DNA from 3 places in the Bacillus sp. P4_E1 genome. Region 2 is predicted to be linked to each of the others. Evidence: predicted binding sites of a transcription regulator. Region 2 holds the regulator's gene; each other region holds the start of a gene.

Region 1 (6,622 bases), on a different contig from region 2:
TACACTCGGAGGTATTTTCGGTGTAAATATGTCAAAACAAAATAGTTAAAAAAAGGCCCTGCACATTTCATGCAGGGCCTTCATCATTAGTTTTTCACAACTTCACGAATCGCATTGCGATCGAAAGTTAAGTGTGCACCACCAGATTTAACAACAATTTTTGTTTCATCCACTGATTCGATTGTAGCGTGTAAACCACCGATTGTTACGATAGCATCACCTTTTTTGATTTCATTTTGCATTTGAGCAACTGCTTTTTGACGCTTTTGTTGCGGGCGAATTAATAAGAAATAGAAAATCGCAAACATCGCAACAATCATAACGATATTCATCATACCTGCATTCATCTTGTGTTCCTCCTTTTAAATTATGTATTAGAAGTTTTTAGCATTCGGTTTATTAAAGCCATACTGTTCAAAGAACTCTTCGCGGAAATCGCCAAGACGGTCTTCACGAATAGCTTGTCTCACCTGCTCCATTAAGTTTAACAGAAAATGAAGGTTGTGATAAGACGTTAAACGAATTCCGAACGTTTCATCACATTTCATTAAGTGACGAATGTACGCACGAGAATAGTTTTTACATGTGTAGCAATCACAGTTCGGATCAAGCGGCCCGAAGTCTCTAGCGAATTTCGCGTTTTTCACAACTAAGCGGCCTTCACTTGTCATACATGTACCATTTCGAGCGATACGAGTCGGAAGTACACAGTCAAACATATCAACACCGCGAATCGCACCATCAATTAACGAGTCAGGAGAACCTACACCCATTAAGTAACGTGGTTTATCATCAGGAAGAAGTGGTGTTGTAAACTCAAGAACACGATTCATAATATCCTTCGGTTCACCAACAGATAGACCGCCGATAGCATAGCCAGGGAAGTCCATTGAAACAAGATCTTTCGCACTTTGACGACGAAGCTCTTCAAACTCCCCGCCCTGTACAATACCGAATAAACCTTGATCTTGTGGACGCTCATGCGCCTTTAGGCAACGCTCTGCCCAACGGCTTGTACGCTCTACCGACTTTTTCATGTATTCAAAAGTAGCTGGGAACGGTGGACACTCATCAAATGCCATCATGATATCTGAACCTAATGCATTTTGGATTTCCATCGCTTTTTCTGGAGATAAGAATAATTTATCGCCATTTAAGTGATTGCGGAAATGAACGCCCTCCTCTTCAATACGTCGGAAATCACTTAAGCTAAATACTTGGAATCCACCTGAATCCGTTAAGATTGCACGATCCCAGTTCATAAACTTATGCAAGCCACCTGCTTCACGAATAATTTCGTGGCCTGGACGTAGCCATAAATGATACGTATTGCTTAAAATAATGCCAGAATCCATTGCTTTTAATTCTTCTGGTGACATTGTTTTAACTGTTGCAAGTGTACCAACTGGCATAAATGTCGGTGTATCAAATGAGCCGTGTGGCGTGTGCACTCGACCTAAACGCGCACCCGTTTGTTTACAAGTTTTAATAAATTCATAACGAATTGCTGTCATAATTTACTCCTTTTATTTGTTTCTCATTTTAGCGTGAGATGCAACGAACATCGCATCACCGAAACTAAAGAAACGATATTTTTCTTTTACTGCTTCATTATAAGCATGAAGTACATTATCTCTATTTGAAAATGCACTTACAAGCATAATTAATGTTGATTTCGGCAAATGGAAGTTTGTAATTAAACCATCAATTGCTTTAAATTCATATCCTGGGTACATAAAAATATCTGTCCAGCCAGAAGCTGCGCAAAGCTTACCACTATTATCTGTCGCAATCGTTTCTAACGTACGAGTTGATGTCGTACCTACAGTAATAATACGGCCGCCATTCTCTTTCACGCGGTTTAATAACGCCGCAGTCTCTTCAGACATATGGTAATACTCTGCGTGCATATGATGCTCTTCAATAGTATCTGCAGAAACTGGTCTAAAAGTTCCAAGTCCTACATGGAGTGTAATGAATGCTAACCCGACGCCTTTTTGCTTCAATTTCTCAAGTAACTCTTCTGTAAAGTGAAGGCCAGCCGTCGGTGCTGCTGCTGAACCGATTTCCTTCGCATATACCGTTTGATAACGATCGCGATCTTCTAGCGTCTCTTTAATATATGGAGGAAGTGGCATTTCTCCAAGCTCGTCTAAAATTTCATAAAAGATGCCGTCATATGAAAACTCAAGTTGACGCCCACCTTGATCTGCTGTTCCAACGCAAGTTGCTTTTAACTTTCCTTCACCAAAAGAGATGACAGTTCCTTCTTTTACACGCTTCGCTGGCTTTATAAGCGTTTCCCACTTATCGCCTTCTTCTTGTTTTAGAAGAAGTACTTCAATGTGCGCGCCTGTATCTTCTTTCACACCGTGCAAACGAGCAGGCATAACTTTCGTTTCATTTAAAACTAAGCAATCCCCCTCATGTAAGTAAGAAAGAATGTCTGTAAAATGTTTATGCTCAATATCGCCTGTTTCACGATCTAACACCATTAATCTTGATGTTTCACGATCTTCTAATGGGATTTGTGCAATAAGTTCTTCTGGTAAATGAAAATCAAACAGATTAATATCCATAACTGTATCCACCTATTTCTTATTTAAATCGATTTATTATATACATAATAAAAGATAATACAATACTTAACACAATACATGTAATGATAGGAAAATAAAAGGTAACGTTACCTTTTTTCACAAAAATATCGCCTGGAAGCCTTCCTATGAACTTCCAAGCTAATCCAACAACAATGAGCAAAATACCAGCTGTAATAAGCAGCTTTGGCATCTCCGTCATACTTTTGGCATCTCCATTCCGAAATGCTCATATGCGAGCGGTGTTACGATCCGGCCTCTTGGCGTTCTTTGTAAAAAGCCAATTTGTAATAAATACGGCTCATACACATCTTCAATCGTATGAGATTCTTCCCCAATCGTTGCTGAAACAGTTTCTAATCCAACTGGACCACCGCGGAACTTTTCAATAATACCAAGCAGTAATTTATGGTCGATATGATCAAGTCCTAATTTATCTACTTGTAATAGTTCTAACGCCATTTGTGTAATTTCCATCCCAATCGTTCCGTCACTGCGAACTTGTGCGAAGTCACGTACACGTCGTAATAGACGATTCGCAATACGAGGTGTACCACGAGCACGTCTTGCAATTTCTAATGCAGCTAACGAATCTATTTCAACTTCAAACACTTCTGCTGTACGTTCTACAATCGCAGAAAGCTGATCTACTGTATAGTACTCTAATCGTGAAAGTACACCGAAACGGTCACGAAGTGGTGCTGATAATGCACCTGCACGCGTCGTTGCCCCAACTAGCGTAAATGGAGGTAAATCTAGACGTACAGAGCGAGCTGACGGTCCTTTCCCAATAACGATATCAAGGCAAAAGTCTTCCATCGCTGGGTATAACACTTCTTCAATAGATCTATGCAAACGATGAATTTCATCAATAAATAATACATCCCCAGGCTGAAGTGCTGTTAATACAGCCGCTAAATCTCCTGGTCTTTCAATTGCAGGACCTGACGTCGTTCGAATGTTAACACCCATTTCATTGGCAATAATATTCGCAAGCGTCGTTTTACCAAGTCCAGGTGGGCCATATAAAAGTACGTGATCTAACGTTTCTTCACGCATTTTCGCCGCTTCAATAAACACTTCTAAATTATGTTTCGCTTTATCTTGGCCAATATACTGACGGAGCGTCTGTGGCCGTAATGAATACTCTAAATCCGCATCTTCGTATCCAGATTCCCCTGAAAGGAGACGTTCGTCCATTATACTCACCTCTTACCATTTAGTAAAAGACTAAGTGCCTTTTTAATATATTGATCCGTCGTTAGTGATTCTTTTAATAACTCTGGTACAACGCGAGAGACTTCTCGTTCTGCATAGCCAAGTGCACGCAGTGCTTCCAGTGCTTCATCAAGTTCAACTGATGAACCTTTCTTCGTATCAAAACTTTCAGTATCTGAGAACAAATCAACAAACGCATCTGGTACAACATCTGCTAGTTTTCCTTTTAAATCTAAAATCATTTGGCGCGCTGTTTTCTTTCCGACGCCTGGGAACTTCACTAAGAACTTCTCATCTTCATGTTCAATCGCTTGAACGACCTGTCCGGTTTGACCAGAAGCTAAAATTGCAAGAGCACCTTTTGGTCCAATCCCCGATACACCTAACAATTTTGTAAATAATAAACGCTCTTCACGTGTTTTAAACCCGTAAAGTGCCATAATATCTTCTCTCACATAATGATATGTATAGACACGGATTTCTTGCTTACTTCTTTGAAATACATACGGATTTGGTGTGAAAATTTGATAACCAATTCCATTATGGTCAATTACGACATATTCCGGTCCTACATACTCCACGTAACCTGTAACATATTCAAACAAAATACGATCTCTCCCTCTCAAATCATGTATTCCATTTTAACATATTTAACAATAGAAAAGCGAGACTGCCCCAACAAATGTTCCCCGTTTACAATTTCCGTTTTTTTCTATTGACATAAATACAAAAAGAACATTAATATACAGAAGTCGATAATGATTATCAATATTAATTAAAGGGGTTACATCAGGATGAAACAAAAGCTATTTATTTTATTTACTATTATGCTAGTTGTTCTTTCTATCGTTGGCTGTTCTTCTCAAAAAGAAGAAGCAAAAGCAAAAGAACAACCGAAAACAAAAGTTGTAAAACATGCTAAAGGGGAAGCAACAATTCCAGCTAATCCAAAGAGAATTGTTGATTTATCTGGATCAACAGAGGAATTATTAATCCTTGGACATAAACCTGTTGGCACAGCAAACACATATAAAGATAAAATCCAAAATCACTTAACGGACAAGCTAGACGGGGTAAAGGCAGTCGGCTGGTACTGGGCACCTAAAGTTGATTTAGAGGCTGTTACCGCTTTAAAACCAGACTTAATTATTTTAAACAATCGTCAATTGAAAATTTATGACCAACTAGAAAAAGTGGCACCGACAGTTGTTCTAGAAACAAATCTAGAAGACTGGCGCGTTAAGTTTAAAGAAGTAGGTAAACTATTTGGCGAAGAAAAGAAAGCCGACAAATGGATTGCAGATTACGATAAAAAAGCAGACTCTTTATCTAAAAAAATTAAAGAAAAAACAAAAGATGAGAACTTTATGTTCGTTGCAGTAACACCACAAAACTTCCGTGTATACGGTAGCTTCGGATACGGTGACATCATCTTTAACGACTTAAAGCTTCCAGCAACAAAAGGTACAGATTTAAAACAAACGATGGCACAAGTATCACTAGAAGGTCTTGTTGCATTCCAGCCTGATCAAATGTTTATTGTAAACTTCGGCGGAGAAGCTGATAAAGTGTACGAAGACTATAAAAACAGTGCGGTTTGGAAAGATAATAAAGCAGTAAAAAACAATCACGTATATGAAGTATCGAATGAAGTCTTCAATACGAAAGCATTCAATCCAATCGGAAAAGATATGCTAATTGATGAAATCGCAAAAGAGATTTTAGCTAAGAATAAATAAGAAAAAGCAGCTCACCCTGAGCTGCTTTTTTTCTTATTTTGCACTGCGTATTGCTTCATTTTTTCGATTGTCTTCACGAATCCTTCTTTTGACTTAATACGAATACCACGCTTTAGTTTTGCTCGCTCATAACTCTCAAGCTTTTTCATATCAATTTGAAAGAAGGAATGGATCGCGTTATCACTTTTCGGTACCCCTTTAAAAATTTGCAATATCCCTTCCTCTGAAACACCAAAATAACCGCTCGTTTTCAGTAAAGGAGAAATATCATCAACTTTCCTTTGTAATACGATTTGCACATCATCACGATCAACAAGTTGCCATTCTTTATATTGCTGCAAAAACTTTTCTAAATCCGCTACTTTTTCTGTCAGTATTTCCTCACTTACTTCTCCATCAACATACATGCGCTCTAATAAAATTGTAACTTGAGGTTCTTTTTCTACTACTTCTGCCCTCACATCGGATCCATAAGCTAAGCAAAACATCACAACGAAAGCTTGCACTGCAATTAGCATCCATTTCATTTCCGTTCACCTCTTCTAGGCAAAATCATACTTTCATTTGTAGCTTTTCCGGAAATGGGGGTTTTATCCATATAAACAATAGCATTAAATTTCTAAGGAAAATAAAAAATGCAGATAAGGGTTAATCCTCATCTGCATGTATCATTTACTTTTATATAAAATGAAAGACGCCTGCAAAGCAGGCGTCTGATGCGTTTACGGCGAAAGACCAGGCGACCACATTCGCGTGTTTAGCACTTAAGCATATCTCTCGACTTACGTAAATTAGCTCATCGCTTTGCTAATATAACATTAACAAGGTAGAAGCGCAATATATTTCTAAATATATTTTTCTTCCTCTTTCAACCAATTGAAATTTATGTAAATTATAAATTGATTAATGTAATATATATGTTACAATTAATACTATAAATATAAACAGGGGATGAATGCCTTGAAAAAAATTAAAGATGAACGCCTCATACTTCAAACGTTAAAAAACATACGTATTGCCTTTCTTTTTCAATCAATTGGTATAATCGGAATTTTAGGCTATATCGGA
Region 2 (6,622 bases):
GGTGAAAACCAAGGATATGCAATGTGCCATGAAATTGAAGGCATAGATATTTTACTAACAGGCCACCAACACCGAGAAATCGCTCACACCGTGATTAATGGTGTAACAATTTTACAGACCGGATGCAATGGACACTCAGTTGGAAAAGTAACAGTAACATTCGAAAAAGCAGAACAAAAATGGGTAAAAAAAGAGAGTTATTCAGAGTTATTGCCCGTACAAGGAATTGCGGCAGACCAAGATGTTCTTTCCTTGGTTGCCAATTATGAAGAGAAAACACAAAATTGGCTTGATAAACCTATTGGAATAATTTATGGGGATATGCAAATTTCCGATGCTATGCAAACACGTTTGCAAGACCATCCTTTTATTGAATTCATAAATAAAATACAGATGGATATAGCTAATGTTTCAATTTCTTGTACAAGTTTGTTTCATAATACATCTCCAGGTTTCCCGAAACATGTAACAATGCGTGACATCGTTTCTAATTATATTTATCCAAATACATTAAAAGTAATTAGAATAACCGGAGCGGATATAAAAGATGCTCTCGAACTCTCTGCTTCTTATTTCACATTAAAAGCAGATGGAACCATCATCGTAAACCCTACCTATATAGAACCAAAACCACAACACTATAATTACGATATGTGGGAAGGGATTTCGTATGTATTAAACATTTCAAAACCAATTGGAGAGAGAGTAGAGTCTTTGCAGTATAAAGGCACTCCTCTTAATATGAATGAAGAATATGACGTTGTTATGAATAATTATCGTGCAAGCGGTGGCGGGAACTTCTTTATGTTTCAAAATAAACCAGTAGTAAAAGACATACCAACAGATATGTCTGAACTTATCGCTAACTATATATTGAAGCATAAAAGGATAGAAGCAACGAAAAATGAAAACTGGAAAGTTATTAAATAACAATTTTAACAAATAAAAAAAGATGGGCTATGCCCATCTTTTAATTTAATTTTGCATTATCCTGCTTTTTTAAAGCTTTTAATTTCGCCGGTGTAACGTCCGTGCCTTCTTCGTTAACGACTTTAATTCCTTTTAATTCGTTTAACATATTTTGACGAAATCCTTTTAAATATTGTTCACGAAGCGATTGGCGCTCACGTTGTTCTTCTTCAGTTAAGCCTTCAGCTTTTGCTTTTTTCGCTAAGAAGTTAATGCGTTCAATGAGTTCTTGACTTGGCATCTCGAATCCCCCTTCTACTCAAAACTGATTATTATCATACAATAGTTATTCCTCTTTATCAAGCAATTGCTTTGTATATTCTACATACCTTCGATGTACAGTTGCTTTTGAAACATCATGACCAAAACCACGAAGTGTTGCTGCAATTTCTTCAAAAGTTAATTCATTCCGGCGCAAACGTACAATTTCCTCAATTGGCACTTCTTTTTTCTCACGTCCTACGCTTAAATGACGATTTTTCAAATTATTTTCTGGACGAAATCCTTTCTCCACTGCTCTTTGCATGCCACGTTTAATTTTTAAATTGTGGATCTTTCTTTGATACTCTTCAACGATCCCAATTATATTTAGCACCATCGAATCAGAATCTGAAAGCTGTAATTCACCACTATGCGTGTGCGTATAAACTTTTATCCCCTCTTTATGTAAACAATGCATTAACGCAATCTTTGCATTTCCTCTACCAAGACGCGTTTCATCTTGTATAAGTAGTACATCAACTTGTTCATCTCGAATTGTATCTAGCACTTCTAATATGCCATCACGTTCAATTGTATAACCGCTAGCCTGCTCCTCAATTACCTTTGTAACATCCATTTGATAGCGCTCAGCTAAATGCAATAATTCATCTTTTTGACGCAATAATGATGTTTCCTGTGCTTCTTTTGTTGTGCTCACACGTGCATAAATAATTGCATTCATTTTGAACCCTTCTTTCTCACTATATTTTCCTTATAGTGTATCATAAATTTGCCTTTCGTTCGAACTTATGTTTGTAGAATGTTTTTTCGCATGTTATACTTAATAATAAGAAAAATGAAAGAAAACGAGGTGTTAGAAAACATGGAAAAGTTAACGAAACGCCAGCAAGACATTCTCGACTTTATTAAGCTAAAAGTACAAGAAAAAGGATATCCACCTTCCGTACGTGAAATCGGTCAAGCAGTCGGCCTTGCTTCTAGTTCTACAGTGCACGGACATTTATCACGACTAGAAGAAAAGGGATATATTCGACGCGATCCAACAAAACCACGCGCAATTGAAATTTTAGGTGACAACCGAACGGAAACACAATCTGTTATTCAAGTTCCAATCATCGGAAAAGTTACTGCCGGTTTACCGATTACAGCAGTCGAAAGTGTAGAAGATCACTTCCCACTTCCAGCTAGTATCGTTGCTGGAGCAGATCAAGTGTTTATGTTACGCATTTCTGGAGATAGCATGATTGAAGCCGGTATCTTTGATGGTGATTTAGTTGTTGTTCGCCAACAACAGTCTGCATACAACGGTGAAATTGTAGTTGCTTTAACAGAAGATAACGAAGCAACTGTTAAACGTTTCTATAAAGAAAAAGATCATTTCCGTCTACAACCGGAAAACTCTTCACTAGAACCTATTATTTTAAAACAAGTGTCAGTTATTGGAAAAGTAATTGGCGTATATCGTGATTTACATTAAAAATAATAAAAAGAAGATAATTCCCTTATTTATATAGGTAATTATCTTCTTTTTATATTTTGATAGATTTCCGTTCATTCAAAAGAATGCGTTTCATTAATTATTAACGCGTTTCAATAGTAACATCTCCAGCAGCGGTTTTACCGCTAATCTTTTTACTACCATTACCAATCGTTATATTTTTATTGTCTTCATTAAAAATTGTCACGTCTCCAGCAGCAGTTTGCCCAGTTATAACTGCATCTCGTGGTTTTTCCAATAAAGTAATATCTACATCTCCAGCAGTTGAACTTACCTCTAAATCATATTTAGAATCATGATCAATAATATCTATATCCCCACTAGCCGTTTTTGCTGTTACTTTCCCTATTACTTTTTTAAAATTCACCTCACCAGCTTTTGTAGACCCCTCCACACTCTTTGCTGTTACATGTTTCAAATCCACTTCTCCGGCGAGTGTTTCAACACTTACGCGGTCACTTTTCACATTACTTATTTCTATTTGTCCAGCGGATGAATTTACTTTTATCTCTTGATAAGAACGTTCAGGTACTAATATAGTCAATGTAGGCGTTTGAAATCCGAAATTGTAAAATGAAAAATCAAATGAAACACCTTTTTCTATTTCCCCTATGATTTTTAATGTATCACCATCTTCAGCAATACGAATCTCCTGTTTACTTACGTCTCCTTTTTGCTTTACATAAAAAGAGGAATCAGGAGATTTTTGGACAACAATATCTCCAGCATCTAACTTAACTTCTACATTTTTTAGCGTTTCGTTTTTAATTACGTCCTCTTTATCTCCTTTCTCTGCAGTTTGTACTGCTTTTTCATATGTTTGTGAAATCCCTATTACTCCAATAATGATACAAGCGATAGCTACTAATAATATCTTTTTCATCATCTACTCCCCTTTTATCATTTTGAAGTTCCAGACTACATAGCGTACACATAATCTTTTAAACCACTTCGTACTATAATAAGCTACAATACATAACAACAAACCTACTCCGACAAACGTTATACTAACGAAAAGATCCAACCATATGAAAGTGCCCATAAATACTTTTACAATAACGAAAAATGGTGTCACTACACTAGCAATCCCACCGACCCAAAAGGAAAATATAAAAGCTATAATTGCAACTAACGGGCCTAACACAATAATAAAATTAAACAAACTAAGTCCAACCGCTGCCATGACAGCTCTTGTCACATTTGAAGTCGACGGATCTTTTTTCATTTCATCAAATCGATACATCGCAAGTAAGTCTTTCGCAATTACTTTCGGAGAGCCAAGTCCTTTTATTATTTCTGATCCAGTTTTCCCCTCTTCCATCCCAAACTGAAAGTGCTCTTCATAATCAAATAAAATATCTTGTCGCTCTTCTTCTGGTAACTTTCTAAGATGACTTGATAATTCTTTAAGAAACTGCTCTTTACTCATCCCATTCCACCCCTTCAATAATTTCTTGAACACCTTTAGCAAAATCACGCCACTCTGTTACTAATAAAGTAAGTTGCATCTCTCCTTGCTCTGTTAGTTGATAATATTTACGGGGCGGTCCTTCCGTGGATTCTTTTAAATACGTTTGAAAATATCCCTCTTTCGTTAAACGACGTAATAACGGATATACAGAACCTTCCGATATTAAAAATTTATTAGAGATTTGCTGAACAAGTTCATAACCGTAACTATCTTTACGTTTCACTAGTGCCAAAACACATAGTTCTAACACACCTTTTTTAAACTGAACGTTCAAGGACAATCCCCCTTTCTCATTTTAGTACTGTTCAATAAACGGTAGCTATTTTATCCATAATATACCACTTAGTATTGTTTATTGCAAGGTACTATATTTTTCAATACTTAATTTTCGAATTAAATACATCCACACCATATTTCAACTTCCACATTTTCATTCATAGCTAGCACGCATTTTAAATAATCCACATGACTTTTTGCGGGCACCCATCCAATTCATTTCACAAGCCTTTATATTTGCCACAAATAAAAAAAGCCCTAATACCGTAGTATTAGGGCTTTTTTCTCTCTTAGTATAGAGACATATATTGATCGCGTTCCCATTGGTGAACTTGCGTGCGGAAAATATCCCACTCAATTTCTTTTGCTTCAATGAAGTGCTCAAGTAAATGATCACCTAATGCGCCACATACGATTTCATTAGATTGTAAAGTAACTAACGCTTGCGCTAATGTTGCTGGTAAGTCAACGATACCTGCTTCTTCACGCTCTTCTTTTGTCATTACGTAGATGTTACGGTCTACTGCAGCTGGTGGAGTTAATTTATTTTTAATTCCATCAAGACCTGCTGCTAATAATGTAGCCATTACTAAATACGGGTTCGCAGCTGGGTCAACACTACGTACTTCTACGCGTGTACTAATACCACGAGATGCAGGGATACGCACTAATGGACTACGGTTTTGTGCAGACCATGCTACGTAACATGGAGCTTCATATCCAGGTACTAAACGCTTGTAAGAGTTTACAGTTGGGTTTGCTACCGCTGTAAATGCTGGCGCATGTTTTAAAATACCTGCGATGAAGTGACGAGCATCATCACTTAATTGTAAATCACCGTTTTGATCGAAGAATACGTTCTCACCATTTTTAAATAGTGATAAGTTACAGTGCATACCTGAACCGTTCACACCGTATAATGGTTTCGGCATAAATGTTGCGTGTAAACCATGTTTACGAGCAATCGTTCTTACAACAAGCTTGAATGTTTGAATGTCATCACATGAGCGAATTGCATTTGCATATTTAAAGTCAATTTCATGTTGACCTGGCGCAACCTCATGGTGAGATGCTTCAATTTCAAAGCCCATTTCTTCAAGTTCAAGAACGATATCACGACGACAGTTTTCCCCTAGATCCATCGGCGCAAGGTCGAAGTATCCACCGTTATCGTTTAATTCTAATGTTGGATTTCCTTTTTCATCAACTTTAAATAGGAAGAATTCTGGCTCTGGTCCAAGATTGAAATCTGAGAATCCTAATGCTTCCATTTCTTTTAACACACGCTTTAAGTTGTTACGTGGGTCACCATCAAATGGAGTACCATCAGCATTGTAAATATCACAGATTAAACGAGCTACTTTACCTTTTTCAGCTGTCCAAGGGAAAATTACCCAAGTATCTAAATCCGGATATAAATACATATCAGATTCTTCAATACGTACGAAACCTTCAATAGAAGATCCATCAAACATCATTTTGTTATCAAGAGCTTTTGTTAATTGGCTCACTGGAATTTCTACGTTTTTAATTACCCCTAAAAGGTCCGTAAATTGCAGACGGATATACTTTACATTCTCTTCTTTCGCCAAACGGAAAATATCTTCTTTTGTGTACCTAGCCATTATAAATTCCTCCTTAGTCCCTCTAAACACCTTCAGAATCAGTTATCTTTAGTGAAAAAACCTTGAAATGTCACCTTGTCGCAATGAGGTCCGATTAAATCTACCTGTATGTTGTAGTTCATCTCGAAGAATTTTGCGAAGCTCGGATTTTGAAATTTCTTTCGTTTCTTCTTTTACTTTCACTGCTTCTGTTTGATTTTCTTTCATTTGCAATACTTGTTTAATTCCGGCCATATTTAAGCCTTGATCTAACAAATCTTTAATTTCCAACAATTTATCTACATCGTTAAATGAAAATAATCTACGATTCCCTTTTGTACGGGTTGGAAAAATAAGATTATGCTCTTCATAGTAGCGAATTTGACGTGCAGATAATTGTGTTAAATCCATTACAATACCAATTGGAAACAGCGGAGCAGAACGTCTATCTTCTTTCATTGTTTCAGTTCCTCCTTCGCCTTAACTGTTTCTCATTTTATACCATGTTATGTTTAGTGTCAATAGATGTTAGCTTTTCTTACATGATTTTTTTGTGAATTTTTTCATTTTTTTTCTAATGGC
Region 3 (6,622 bases), on a different contig from region 2:
GCGTCTAGTTTAGATGAAGAGCTTGTGTATGATGAAAAGGCATTAACATCGATAAGCGATTATTTTAAGCGTACAGGCCGTGAATTTACGGAGAATAATAAAAAGCAGGCGCTCGTTTTAAATGGATCGACTGTATTTGCGAATGATCACGGTATGGCGCCTGGTATGGGATTAAATACGAATGGAAAAGTTTATATTTTATTACCAGGACCACCAAAAGAAATGAAGCCGATGTATATAAGTTACGTAGAGCCTTTTTTATGTAAGTTTACAACGGGGGAAAATATTTATTCTCGTGTTCTTCGTTTTTTTGGTATTGGGGAATCTCAATTAGAGGTGAAAGTTCAAGATTTAATTGATGGACAAATGAACCCAACCATTGCACCACTTGCAAATGATGGAGAAGTGACATTACGTTTAACTGCCAAACATCATGATGCTGATGAGGCGGAGAAACTGATTCAGCATGTGGAAGATTTGATTTTAGAAAGAGTAGGAGAATTTTTCTACGGATATGACCAAGATTACCTTCATTACAAGGCAATAAGGCTATTGAAGGAAAAAGGGTTAACTTTAGCGTGTGCAGAAAGTTTAACAGGTGGTCTTTTTGGAAATCAAGTAACAGAAAATGCTGGTGTTTCGTCTGTATTTAAAGGCGGTGTCATTTGTTATCAAAATGATGTGAAGCAACAAATTTTACATGTACCTGAAGAAGTGTTACGTACTGATGGCGCGGTTAGTAAACAGTGTGCTCGCTATCTTGCTGAAAATGTAAAGAAACTGTTAAAAGCAGATATCGGAATTAGTTTCACTGGGGTGGCAGGACCGGATGCTTCAGAGCATAAAGAACCAGGAACAGTATTTATTGGATTGGTGATTAAAGATGAACCAGCTGTAGTCTTCTCGCTTAATTTAAGTGGAAGTCGTCAACAAATTAGAGAACGCTCTACAAAATATGGATTTTATCATTTATTTAAAAAGCTAGAAGAGATATAAATTTCTTCTAGTTTTTTTTGTTGGAAAACCTAGTTTTATTCGATATAAAATAAAAAAATCGAATAAATGTTCGATTTTTGTTGGCAAATTGAATTGAAAATAGGTATAATAAGATTAGCAATTTAGTTAAGGAGGAATTTTGAATGAGCGATCGTCAAGCGGCATTAGATATGGCGTTAAAACAAATAGAGAAGCAATTCGGTAAAGGTTCAATTATGAAATTAGGAGAACAAGCGGAGCGTAGAATTTCTACAATTTCAAGTGGTTCTTTAGCACTTGATGTGGCACTAGGGGTAGGCGGATACCCACGTGGCCGTGTTATTGAAATTTATGGACCTGAAAGTTCAGGTAAAACAACAGTTTCATTACACGCAATCGCGGAAGTACAGCGTCAAGGTGGACAAGCAGCGTTCATTGATGCGGAGCATGCAATGGATCCTGTATATGCACAAAAATTAGGTGTTAACATAGATGAATTACTATTATCACAGCCTGATACAGGGGAGCAAGGACTAGAAATCGCAGAAGCACTTGTACGAAGTGGAGCGGTTGATATTATCGTAATTGACTCTGTGGCAGCTCTTGTACCGAAAGCTGAGATCGAAGGGGACATGGGTGACTCTCACGTTGGTTTACAAGCACGTTTAATGTCACAAGCACTTCGTAAACTTTCAGGTGCAATCAACAAATCAAAAACAATCGCAATCTTTATCAACCAAATTCGTGAAAAAGTTGGGGTTATGTTCGGGAACCCAGAAACAACTCCAGGTGGTCGTGCGTTGAAATTCTATTCAACTGTCCGTCTTGAAGTACGTCGTGCTGAGCAGTTAAAGCAAGGTAACGATATTGTTGGTAATAAAACGAAAGTAAAAGTAGTTAAAAATAAAGTAGCACCGCCATTCCGTGTTGCTGAAGTTGATATTATGTACGGAGAAGGTATTTCAAGAGAAGGTGAAATCTTAGATATGGCTTCTGAACTTGATATCGTTCAAAAGAGCGGTGCTTGGTACTCTTATAATGAAGAACGCTTAGGACAAGGTCGTGAAAATTCGAAGCAATTCTTAAAAGAGAATACGGATTTAAGAGAAGAAATTGCCTTCTTTGTTCGTGAACATCACGGAATTGGTGAAAACTCTGGTGTTGAAGACACGGAAGATTCAACTCGTCAAGATTAAAAAATAAAAGACACGGTCCCGTGTCTTTTATTTTTTAATCCACTATGAAAGCGTTATATATAGCTGGAGATAAAATATTTATTCTATCCAAAAGGCTATGTGTAAAGGGGAATATTCATATATTTTAAGTGAATGAATTGGGATTTTCTAAGGTTTTCCAGGATAATATGCTGTCTGTTTTTTAAATCCATATAAGATTCAGGGCTTAAGGTAAAGAAAGTAAAAGTAGACAACGCTTGACAATGAAAATTGCGATAGATACAATGAGAATGTATATTTTTTCTTATATACGATATACTCTTCTCAAGAAGAGAAGTAATATTCGGAGTAAGACTTAAATCTTGCCGAAATAATAATATGACATTTTAATTGTGAAATGAAGAAAGTCCCTTAAAAAAGCGGGACGACGGTCTTTGCTGTACGTTGTAATTCAATGTACATGCCGACAGTCTTTTTTCATTCATAGCAAGGGGAGGTGAAATCATGAGTAGTAGTACAGTTTGGATACTCATCTCCATTTTGCTTGCAACAGTCGGTGCAGTTGTTGGCTTTTTTGTTCGAAAGTCTATTGCTGAAGCGAAGATTAATGGTGCAGCTAATGAAGCAAAACGTATTCTAGACGAAGCGAATCGTGATGCTGAAGCACTTAAGAAAGAAGCGCTTTTAGAAGCAAAGGATGAAATTCATACACTTCGTACAGAAGCTGAATTAGAAATTCGTGACCGTAGAAGCGAATTACAAAAACAAGAAAATCGTTTAATGCAAAAAGAAGAGAACCTTGATCGTAAAGACGAAACGCTCGATAACCGCGAGCGACAGTTAGAAAAGAAAGAGGAATCTCTTGTAGCGAAACAACAACAGATTGAAGAGTTGGAAAGCAAAGTGGGAGAGTTAGTTCAAAAGCAACAAACAGAATTAGAGCGCATTTCCAATCTGACCCGCGAGCAAGCGAAAGCAATTATTCTTGGTAAAGTGGAAAGTGAAGTTTCTCATGAAATTGCCGTTATGGTAAAAGAAAGTGAAGTTCGCGCGAAAGAAGAAGCGGATAAGAAGGCAAAAGAGATTTTATCTCTTGCAATGCAAAGATGTGCAGCTGATCATGTTGCTGAAACAACCGTTTCGGTTGTAAATCTTCCAAATGACGAAATGAAGGGACGTATTATCGGACGTGAAGGTCGTAACATTCGTACGTTAGAAACGTTAACAGGTATTGACCTTATTATCGATGATACACCAGAAGCTGTAATTCTATCTGGATTTGACCCGATTCGTCGTGAAACAGCTCGTATCGCTCTTGATAAACTAGTACAGGACGGACGTATTCACCCAGCGCGTATTGAAGAGATGGTCGAAAAATCAAGACGTGAAGTGGACGAGTATATTCGTGAAGTCGGAGAGCAAACAACGTTTGAAGTGGGTGTTCATGGCTTACATCCAGATTTAATTAAAATTTTAGGTCGTTTAAAATACCGTACAAGTTACGGACAAAACGTCTTAAAACACTCTATGGAAGTTGCATACTTAACTGGACTTATGGCAGCGGAGCTTGGTGAGGATGAAAAACTAGCAAGACGTGCTGGTCTATTACATGATATCGGAAAAGCAATCGATCATGAAGTAGAAGGTAGCCACGTTGAAATTGGTGTTGAACTCGCAACGAAATATAAAGAGCATCCTGTTGTAATAAACAGTATCGCATCTCACCATGGTGACACAGAACCAACTTCTATCATTGCAGTTCTAGTTGCTGCAGCAGATGCATTATCAGCTGCAAGACCGGGAGCTCGTAGTGAAACGCTTGAGAATTACATTCGTCGTCTTGAAAAGTTAGAAGAAATTTCAGAGTCTTATGAAGGCGTAGAAAAATCTTTCGCAATTCAAGCAGGACGTGAAGTTCGTATTCTGGTAAAACCAGATACAATTGATGATTTAGAAGCTCATCGTTTAGCTCGTGATATTCGAAAACGTATTGAAAATGAACTGGATTATCCAGGACATATTAAAGTAACTGTTATTCGTGAAACACGTGCAGTGGAATACGCAAAATAAAGTGGTGAAACACCACTTTATTTTTTTGTGTTGGAATTGGGTAAAATAAAGAAAATTATTTATGAGCAGTATGCAAGTGAAAGAAACTTATAATAGATAAATTGTAACTGTTGTAAGGAAATAGCTTTAAGGTTATAGTATGGTAATAAAAAATGTAGTACATAGAAAGGGTAAGACATATGAGAATATTATTTGTTGGGGATGTAGTAGGATCTCCTGGTAGAGACATGATTCAACAGTACGTACCGGCATTAAAGAAGAAATATACACCGACAGTAACAATTATTAATGGAGAAAATGCTGCGGGTGGACGTGGAATTACGGAAAAAATATATCGAAACTTTTTAGAGTGCGGGGCACAAGCGGTTACGCTTGGAAACCACGCTTGGGATAACCGTGAAGTATTTGAATTTATCGATGATGCAAAATATCTTGCAAGACCAGCTAACTTCCCAGAAGGAACGCCGGGAAAAGGGCTTATCTTTGTAAATTGTAATGGAACAGAAGTTGCAGTTATTAACTTACAAGGACGTACTTTCCTTCCTCCAATTGATTGTCCATTCCGTAAAGTGGATGAGTTAATCAGTATTGCAAAAAAACGTACAAACATTATCTTTGTTGATTTTCATGCTGAAACAACAAGTGAGAAGCAGGCGTTAGGTTGGTATGTAGACGGTCGTGCTACAGCGGTAGTAGGTACACATACACACGTTCCTACAGCTGATAATCGTATTTTACCAAGCGGAACAGCTTATATTACAGATGTTGGTATGACAGGCCCATATGATGGGATTTTAGGTATGGATCGCGAAGCGGTATTGAAGAAGTTTTTAACGAACTTACCAGTGCGTTTTGAAGTGACGAATGGTAGAACACAATTAAGTGCAGTGTTAATTGATGTGGATCCTAATACAGGGAAAGCAAAGAAAATTGAGCGCATTTTAATTAATGATGACCAGCCATTTTTTGACTGATTTTTAACAAAAAGTTAGAGAATTCGTTATATTTTAATTTTTTAGAAAAATTACAGAAATTTAGCAGGAATACGTGCCATTCCTCGTGAATATAAGTTAAAGTGAAATAATTGCTATTACTTTTTATAGAAACGAGGAGGAAACGCGGAATGGAAATATTAAAAGTTAAAGCAACGTCGGTCCCTAATTCTGTAGCTGGTGCACTTGCAGGTGTTATTCGCGAACGCGGAACAGCAGAAATTCAAGCTATTGGTGCAGGTGCATTGAACCAAGCGGTAAAGGCAGTAGCAATTGCAAGAGGATTTGTAGCGCCTAGCGGTTTGGACTTGATTTGTATCCCAGCGTTTACAGATATTATGATTGATGGTGAAGAGCGTACAGCGATAAAATTAATTGTAGAACCTCGTTAAGTTGAAACAACCTGTTTGCATGTATGCAAACAGGTTGTTTTTGTAATGGAGGAATGAAAATGAAAATTTTTGATGCACATTGCGATGTACTCTTTCAGTTATGGAGTGCAAAGGGAAAAAAAGACTTTCAAAACGATTCACAATTACATATTACATTTGAACAATTAATGAAAAGAAAAGGAAGTATACAATGCTTTGCTATATATATACCAGAAACAGTAGCGTATGAAAAGCGTTTTGAAGTTGCGCTGCAAATGATAGATATTTTTCATAATGAAATTCTATCGCTACCAGGAATGAAGTTTATTCAGACAAAAAACGATATTAACATGCTAAAACAGGACGAGATTGGAGCATTATTAACATTAGAAGGATGCGAAGCAATTGGAAAAGAAGCGATGAAATTACGTTTGTTTTATCGCTTAGGTGTACGTTCCTTTGGATTGACATGGAACTATGCCAATCTGTTAGCTGATGGAGCGCTAGAGGCACGTGGAGCAGGTTTAACTACATTTGGTAGACAAGTTGTACAAGAACTTAATACGTTACATTTATGGACCGATGTGTCTCACTTAAATGAAAGAAGCTTTTGGGATGTTATTGAAATTGCTAAAAACCCAATTGCATCTCATTCAAACTGTTATCAACTTTGTGGGCATCCACGCAATTTAACCGATGAACAAATAAGAGCCCTTATAAAGAAAAATAGCATTATTGGTATTACTTTCGTACCGCAGTTTTTAACGAATGAAAGACAAGCGAATATAGCAGATATATTAAGGCATGTGGAATATATTTGTTCATTAGGTGGAGAAAAAAATATAGGATTCGGTTCTGATTTTGATGGGATTTTAGAAACTGTTGTAGGTGTAGAAGTATATAGGGATTATGAAAATATAATTAATCAACTGTGTAAAAAGTATAATGAATCAACTGTAGAGCGATTTTTGTATAAAAATTTTGTTGACTGTATAACGTTCTAAAGAATATATTTTAAAAATTCAGAAGAATTAAAATA

The links. Region 2 encodes LexA, which represses DNA repair genes until DNA is damaged. Its sites were predicted from a motif close to CGAACATATGTTCG; they were not measured.
Region 1: ruvA (Holliday junction DNA helicase RuvA) is a predicted target of LexA. The motif match lies at 4,491-4,504, and genes of this name have one in related genera.
Region 3: recA (recombinase RecA) is a predicted target of LexA. The motif match lies at 1,056-1,069, and genes of this name have one in related genera.

The regions. Positions count from the first base shown of each region.
Region 1 covers NZ_JBFUIV010000006.1:89,711-96,332, reverse strand. The annotation lists gene AC1DS7_RS10560 (TIGR04086 family membrane protein) at 1-49, shown strand, start outside; gene yajC (preprotein translocase subunit YajC) at 87-347, opposite strand; gene tgt (tRNA guanosine(34) transglycosylase Tgt) at 375-1,514, opposite strand; gene queA (tRNA preQ1(34) S-adenosylmethionine ribosyltransferase-isomerase QueA) at 1,527-2,579, opposite strand; gene AC1DS7_RS10540 (DUF2905 domain-containing protein) at 2,599-2,799, opposite strand; gene ruvB (Holliday junction branch migration DNA helicase RuvB) at 2,796-3,797, opposite strand; gene ruvA (Holliday junction DNA helicase RuvA) at 3,803-4,420, opposite strand; gene AC1DS7_RS10525 (iron-hydroxamate ABC transporter substrate-binding protein) at 4,610-5,554, shown strand; gene AC1DS7_RS10520 (BofC C-terminal domain-containing protein) at 5,566-6,081, opposite strand; gene AC1DS7_RS10515 (branched-chain amino acid ABC transporter substrate-binding protein) at 6,515-6,622, shown strand, end outside.
Region 2 covers NZ_JBFUIV010000019.1:92,951-99,572, forward strand. The annotation lists gene AC1DS7_RS22670 (bifunctional metallophosphatase/5'-nucleotidase) at 1-930, shown strand, start outside; gene AC1DS7_RS22675 (DUF896 domain-containing protein) at 971-1,210, opposite strand; gene AC1DS7_RS22680 (YneB family resolvase-like protein) at 1,256-1,912, opposite strand; gene lexA (transcriptional repressor LexA) at 2,054-2,668, shown strand; gene AC1DS7_RS22690 (DUF4097 family beta strand repeat-containing protein) at 2,772-3,575, opposite strand; gene AC1DS7_RS22695 (DUF1700 domain-containing protein) at 3,576-4,118, opposite strand; gene AC1DS7_RS22700 (PadR family transcriptional regulator) at 4,111-4,434, opposite strand; gene glnA (type I glutamate--ammonia ligase) at 4,727-6,061, opposite strand; gene glnR (transcriptional repressor GlnR) at 6,110-6,499, opposite strand.
Region 3 covers NZ_JBFUIV010000020.1:22,485-29,106, forward strand. The annotation lists gene AC1DS7_RS22850 (competence/damage-inducible protein A) at 1-996, shown strand, start outside; gene recA (recombinase RecA) at 1,140-2,171, shown strand; gene rny (ribonuclease Y) at 2,655-4,220, shown strand; gene AC1DS7_RS22865 (TIGR00282 family metallophosphoesterase) at 4,400-5,194, shown strand; gene spoVS (stage V sporulation protein SpoVS) at 5,344-5,604, shown strand; gene AC1DS7_RS22875 (dipeptidase) at 5,664-6,587, shown strand.